Linked DNA regions of Pseudovibrio sp. Tun.PSC04-5.I4. Each later gene encodes a partner of the first gene's protein in a complex. Links are inferred from orthologs where the notes say so. Each region holds a gene or a part of one and is shown in the gene's direction. Other genes may lie near its edges. The genes, in order: BLS62_RS09945 and dnaG.

Region 1 (3,198 bases):
GCACGTAACCTTGAGCGCAAATCTGAAGCTGCTGCAGTTGGCGAAAAGCTTGCTGGCAACACCTTCACGGTTATCCGCGCAGCTGGCGAAACTGGTCAGCTTTACGGTTCAGTTGCAACACGCGACATTTCAGAACTCCTGACTGCTGGCGGTTTTTCCGCTCTGCGTTCCCAGGTTACCTTGCGCTCCCCGATCAAAACCATCGGCATGCATGAAGTTGTCATCACGCTGCACCCTGAAGTGGAAGTTGTTGTTTCCATCAATGTTGCGCGTTCTATTGACGAAGCTCAGCGCCAGCAAGCTGGTGAAGACCTCACCGGTCGCGAAGCAGACGCTTTTGAATTCGACGAAGACGAAGAGTTGGAAGAAGGCGACGAAGCTGCTTCTGAAGAAGCTGCTGAAGGTGAAGAAGAAGAAACTGAAGAAAAAACTGAAGAATAATTTTTTTTCAGTTCTCTTTAAAAAAGGCAGGGTCTCAGACCCTGCCTTTTTTTGTCGCACCCCCTGATAGAATCGGCAGAAACTCCTTTGATTCTATCCCTCCAGATTCGCATAGTTAATAATTGTAGTTGGAGCGAAAATCGCTGAATACAGCTGATTTTAGATAAAATTTCTCAGCTTTCCTCACGCTTGGAGAGTGGCCGCTGTCAATTGGCAACCTGCAATTTTCCCCGCTGATTTTAATTTGTTAAAGAACTGGGTTTAAGGTGCCATCCGCCCCTTTTCCTGCCGGCGTTTAAGCTGTAACCAAGTTGCCAAGCGGCATGAGGGGCGCAATGAAGGGCACAGTCCAAAAATTAGAGAAGGCTAGTGAGACCATGCGAGTGGTTCCACATAATGCCGAAGCAGAGCGCCAGCTTCTTGGTGCCATCATGGTAAACAACGAGACCTACTATCGTGTCTCGGAGTTCCTAGAAGCACGCCATTTTTTCTTAGCTCCCCACAAGGATATCTATGATAAATGCGGAGCGTTGATTAAGGCCGGCAAGATTGCCTCGCCTATTACGCTCAAAACATTCTTTCCAGCCGACGAGAAGATTGCGGACTTGTCTGCAACTCAATATCTTCTGCGTCTTGCTGGCGATGCGACCTCTGTTATCAATGCAGAGGATTACGGCAAAACGATTTTCGACCTTGCGACCCGCCGTAACCTGATTACCATTGGCGAAGACATGGTGAACATCGCCTATGACGCGCCGATCGACATGCCACCCTCCTCCCAGATTGATGACGCTGAACGTCGTCTGTTTGAGCTGGCGGAAACCGGTAAGTCTGATGGTGGGTTTCAGGATTTCGGCAGCGCTCTGACACAAACGATTGAAATGGCGGCGGCAGCTTTCCAACGAGAAGGTGCGCTTTCAGGTATTTCAACCGGTCTACGGGATCTGGATAAACTGATGGGGGGCTTACAGTCCTCAGATCTGGTTATCCTTGCTGGTCGTCCTGCGATGGGTAAAACCTCGCTGGCAACAAACATCGCCTATAACATTGCTCAGAACTTCCAGACTGAAGAAGCGCCTGATGGCTCTTTACGGACTGTAAACGGCGGCATTGTTGGCTTCTTCTCCTTGGAAATGAGCGCCGAGCAGCTTGCGACGCGTATTATTTCCGAGCAAACCGAAATTTCCTCCTCAAAGATTCGCCGCGGCGACATCAATGAGGCTGATTTTGAAAAACTTGTTGCTGCAACCCAGCATATGCAACACGTTCCACTGCATGTGGATCAAACTGGTGGTATTTCCATCGCGTCTCTTGTTTCCAAAGCCCGCCGGCTGAAGAGACAAAAGGGGCTGGACGTACTCGTGGTCGACTATATTCAGCTGCTCAGCGGTTCTAACAAGAACCAAGGCAACCGCGTACAGGAAATTACCGAGATCACCACCAACCTTAAAGCGTTGGCAAAGGAACTGAACGTTCCGATTATCGCGCTTTCCCAGCTCTCTCGTCAGGTTGAAAACCGAGACGATAAGCGACCGCAAATGTCTGATCTTCGTGAATCTGGCTCGATCGAGCAGGATGCGGATGTGATCCTATTTGTGTACCGCGAAGAGTACTACATGGGTAAAAAAGAACCTCAGGAAGGAACACCTGAGTCCGAAGAATGGAAAATTCAGATGGAACAGATACGCGGCAAGGCGGAAGTTATCATCGCCAAGCAGCGTCACGGTCCTACTGGTATTGTCGATCTTCAGTTCCAGGGCGAGTTTACTCGCTTCTCCGATCTTGCAGATGACGCTCATGTTCCTGAGCGGATGTTGGAATAACGCAGGTTCATCCTTTTGGATAAGCTTTATGACCCGGGGTTACGCGCATCAGTTGTGTAGTGCTCCGGGTCTTGCTTTTTAATTGCCACTATCTTCTGTAGGCTGTCGGGCATCTTAAGAATCTAAAGGCATGCACGTGACACATACCGCCACCCCTTCTCCAAACCGATTTTCCATTATAGCTGGCGGAGCTGCTCAACTGACCATTGACTTGACTGCTTTGCGGGCAAATTGGTGTTACCTCAACGGCAGGGTTGGAGATGGTTGTACGTGTTCAGCTGTTGTTAAAGCCAGTGCATACGGGCTTGGTGCAGCTGAGGCTGGCAGGGCACTTTTTGAGGCTGGGGCACGCGTCTTTTTCGTTGCTCTTCCTGAGGAAGGTATCGAACTGCGGGCAGAATTGCCCCTCGCGGAGATCTTTATCCTGAATGGCCTTTTCCATGGCCGTGAACAGCTTTACCGCGACTTCAATCTCAAACCGGTTTTAGGTAGTCTTGAAGAGGTTGCCGATTGGTCTTCTTTTGCGCGCGCGGAGAATCAGCAACTTGGAGCTGCTTTGCATTTTGACACCGGCATGCACCGCCTTGGTATGGCTGTCAGTGATGCTATTTCACTCAATGCATCTGCAAGGGCTCTCACAGGAATCTCAGTCGATCTGGTCATGAGCCATCTTGCATGTGCTGATACGCCTGATCATCCAATGAATCGAAAGCAACTAAAGCGGTTTTTGCGCATATGCGAACAGTTTCCTGATGCGCGGAAATCCTTAAGCAATTCAGCCGGTATTTTCTTGGGACCGGAGTTTCAATTCGACTTGGTTCGTCCCGGGATCGCCCTTTACGGCGGAAATCCTGCGCCTGACACGCCCAATCCAATGTTACCCGTTGCGCATATTCGGGCTGAGATCATAAACCTTAGGGATGTCCCATCTGGA
Region 2 (3,291 bases), 2.9 Mb from region 1 along the record:
GAAATAATACTGCGAGAATTACGGGAAATTAGCCTAAATCATAAGGACGAGGTCTATTTGTTTGTCTTATAGAGCCTCTTTTTGAGTTTCCGCGTCAGGGTTCCTTTAGTATGTTGCGAGACAAGATATCCAATGCGCTGAAAGCAGCGCAGGAAGACAAAAGCAAAAGACGTGCAGCCACGTTACGCTTGATTTCAGCGGCCATCATGGACCGCGATATCGCAGCGCGTGAGCAAGGCCGTGATGGTTTGAGCGATGAAGAGCTCATGACCCTTTTGCAGACCATGCTTGGTCAACGTGAACAAGAGGGCGCTCATTGCGAAGCTTGTGGCAAAATAGAACTTGCTGCACAGGAACGCGATGAAGCGGATATGATCCGCGAATTCTTGCCATCCCAGCTCTCTGAATACGAAATGAAGCTTGTTTGTCAGACAGTTGTGGAATGTGTTGAAGCTCGAGGTCTGCGCGATATGGGGCGTTGCATGGCCGAGTTGAAAGTGCGTTATCCGGGTCAGATGGACTTTGCCAAAGCCAGCTGCCTGGTGAAACAGATGTTACGCGCTCCACAATAACAAGTGGATTCTGGAGTGCTTTATGACTGCCGTGTCTTGTGAGATGCGGCTTTTCTTTTTTCTTCTGTCAAACAGAAGCTGACATCCAATAATTGGCGGATTTGCTGGCTATTGTGGCCATCCGCCGCTAGAATCCCTCAGCTCGGCTGCTTTCAGGTCAACTTGGAATTTGGACTACCATGCGTTTCGATCAGCAATTTCTTGAGGACATCCGCAATCGCGTCTCTTTGTCAGACGTGGTGGGGCGGCGTGTAACCTGGGATCGGCGTAAATCGCAACCCGGAAAAGGTGACTTTTGGGCCTGCTGTCCCTTCCACTCAGAGAAGTCCCCGAGCTTCCACGTTGATGAGCGCCGGAACCGCTACAAGTGCTTTGGCTGTGGTGAAAGTGGAGATCATTTCAAGTTTCTAATGGAAACTGAGGGCCTAAGTTTTCCAGAGGCTGTTGAAGAATTAGCTAGTTCGGCGGGAATCAGCCTGCCTGCGCCGGATCCTCAGGCGGCATTTAAGGCTGCAAAACGGAACTCCCTGACGGATATCTGTGAGATGGCGGTGCGCTATTTCCAGCAGGTGCTCCAGTCTCCAGCGGGGCGATCTGCGCAGGAGTATGTGCAGCGTCGTGGCCTGAGCGCTGAAACATTGAGTGAGTTTCAGTTCGGGTTTGCGCCTCCGGGCCGTGATAACCTCAAGACAGCACTTCTGGCCAAGGATGTTACTGAGGCTGAGTTGGTTGAGGTTGGTCTGCTCATCAAGCCAGAGGACGGTCGGCCATCTTATGACCGGTTCCGCAATCGTCTGATGATCCCGATTCATGATGAGCGGGGCAGGGCAGTGGCGTTCGGTGGGCGTACGATGGACCCTGATGGGCAACCCAAGTACCTGAACTCACCTGAAACACCGATCTTCCACAAAGGAACCATGCTGTTTAACGTCCACCGTGCTCGTAAACCTGCGTTTGATGCAGGGCAGGCGATTGTGGTGGAAGGCTATATGGATGCCATCGCCCTTTCGCAGGTTGGTATCAAAGGGACGGTTGCGAGCCTTGGGACTGCCTTTACCGAAGACCAAATTTTGCGGTTGTGGAAGTTTTCCGATGAGCCCGTGATTTGTTTTGATGGGGATGTGGCCGGTATTTCTGCTGCACACCGTGCGGTGGACCGTATTTTGCCAGCGCTGACAAGTGGTAAATCCTTCCAGTTTGCGTTTTTGCCAGACGGGCAAGATCCAGATGATGTGATTAATGCAGGCGGCGTCTCTGCCATGTATGCCGAGATTGAGCGGGCGCTTCCTCTCTCGGAGGTTGTTTGGCAGCGCGAGACCAGTCAGGCCCGGATTGATACGCCGGAACGGAAAGCCGCGCTGGAAAAGGCCGTTGAAGATCTTGTGGGGACCATCAAAGATGAGCGCATTCAAAAGCGCTACCGGATGGATTTGCGCCTCAAGCTTTCGAACTTGTTTTATGAGGAAAGTCGCCGAAATCGTGGTCCAGCGCAAAAAGGCGGCGGCGGTGGCGGTTGGCGTAACAACAAACAGGGTGGTGATGAAGACAGAGCCTCGACCGCTCGCATGGAGGCGCCTGATACGCCTGCTTATGGGGTTGAGCGAAGTTTTTGCACCATGTGTCTGATGTTCCCGGAGCTGTTTGAACGCCACTTTGAGCGGATCTCGCAGCTGACATATTCCAATGAACTTCATTCCATGTTTATGACGGCTCTTGTTCGGATTGCTACTGACCTTGCTGAGGGGACTGTGACGCAGATCTATAATAAGCTGGATGAGCGTTTCTATAAAATCCTTCAGGAAGCGATTGTCAGTTCGAGGCCAGATGAAGACAGCAGCAAGGCAAGTACGTTGCAGCGCTGGGATACGTTGACCAACCGACTTCAGATCCTCAAGGAAGACCCTCCAGAAGATTTTGTCGAACATCTGTTCCTGAACTATGCGGATATGCTTGAGCTGCGGATGCTGGAGATGGAGCTTGAGCATGAAACGCGGGCTATGGAAGAAAATCTGACTGAAGAGAGCTGGAGCCGCTTTCAGGCTCTGAAGCAGGATTTAACTCGCCGTCGGGAAGACTGCTTGCGAGATGAGCAGGAGCTGGCGGAGCGTGGAACCAAGATGAAGCTTAACAAGGCTGCCATGCGCGGTTAAAGCAGGATGCCTTAAAATCGGTTGCGCCAAACAGCCTCCCTATCCCGTTTGGGGCGGTGTCTCTCTGGATTATTGGCAGACGCTTTTTGTCGGTCGGTATTGGTGCAATTTTATGGGAATGCGCGGATGCGTCGCGCCTTTCTCTCTTGACGTAGCGGATGATATTTCGGGGGTGGGTTGTGTGCGAGAGTGCTTGTTTTTCAAAGTTATCCAGAAAAATAAGTAATGAACTGTCCAAAATCCCCTAGAATCAGATTGACCGGGCCGAATCACACTTGCGAATCACAAAAGGCGAGCTACATACACTAGGTCAGACAGCCGATGTTAGCGCCCGTAGACCATAGATGTCTTTAATGCGGCGAAATCTTAATCGGATAATCAGCGCTGTCGACGCCTGGAATGTGCCGGATACGGCCTAAAACGGTAGGGATACCGGTGTGTAGTCCTGCCCGAATGAATTTGGGTTGTCATTTCCGTGAAAACATTTTGGTGCCAAGGTTAAGTCAGGTTTAAGGGACTTTGCGTTAAACCCCAAAGTCAAATGTGATTCAAATGCCGCCTGTGTGGTC

The links.
Region 2: the proteins of BLS62_RS09945 (region 1) and dnaG are in contact, whole or in part, in a crystal structure (PDB 2R6A), measured with the Geobacillus stearothermophilus proteins. The link is inferred for Pseudovibrio sp. Tun.PSC04-5.I4 from one-to-one orthologs. Residues at the interface, in WP_033016901.1 of Geobacillus stearothermophilus: Ser13, Glu15, Ala16, Gln18, Glu91, Leu92, Asp94, Ala95, Val96, Pro97, Thr98, Ala99, Ala100, Asn101, Tyr104, Tyr105, Ile108; in WP_049624496.1 of Geobacillus stearothermophilus: Lys456, Leu457, Leu458, Pro459, Ala460, Asn463, Ala464, Leu467, Leu535, Leu536, Ile537, Ala538, Gln544, Glu545, Asp548, Tyr549, His552.

What each region holds. Positions count from the first base shown.
Region 1 is NZ_FNLB01000006.1:1,060,103-1,063,300, reverse strand. The notes cover bases 143-3,020. They hold BLS62_RS09945 (replicative DNA helicase), read left to right. Parts: upstream 143-776; coding sequence 777-2,264; downstream 2,265-3,020. Other genes in these bases: alr (alanine racemase), read left to right, coding at 2,395-3,020; rplI (50S ribosomal protein L9), read left to right, coding at 143-441. Also shown: more of rplI, read left to right, coding at 1-142; more of alr, read left to right, coding at 3,021-3,198. UniProt on the Escherichia coli protein: The main replicative DNA helicase, it participates in initiation and elongation during chromosome replication. Travels ahead of the DNA replisome, separating dsDNA into templates for DNA synthesis.
Region 2 is NZ_FNLB01000006.1:3,917,864-3,921,154, forward strand. Bases 266-3,236 are described here. They hold dnaG (DNA primase), read left to right. Parts: upstream 266-751; coding sequence 752-2,722; downstream 2,723-3,236. Other genes in these bases: BLS62_RS23490 (GatB/YqeY domain-containing protein), read left to right, coding at 266-572. Outside these bases: more of BLS62_RS23490, read left to right, coding at 111-265. UniProt on the Escherichia coli protein: RNA polymerase that catalyzes the synthesis of short RNA molecules used as primers for DNA polymerase during DNA replication.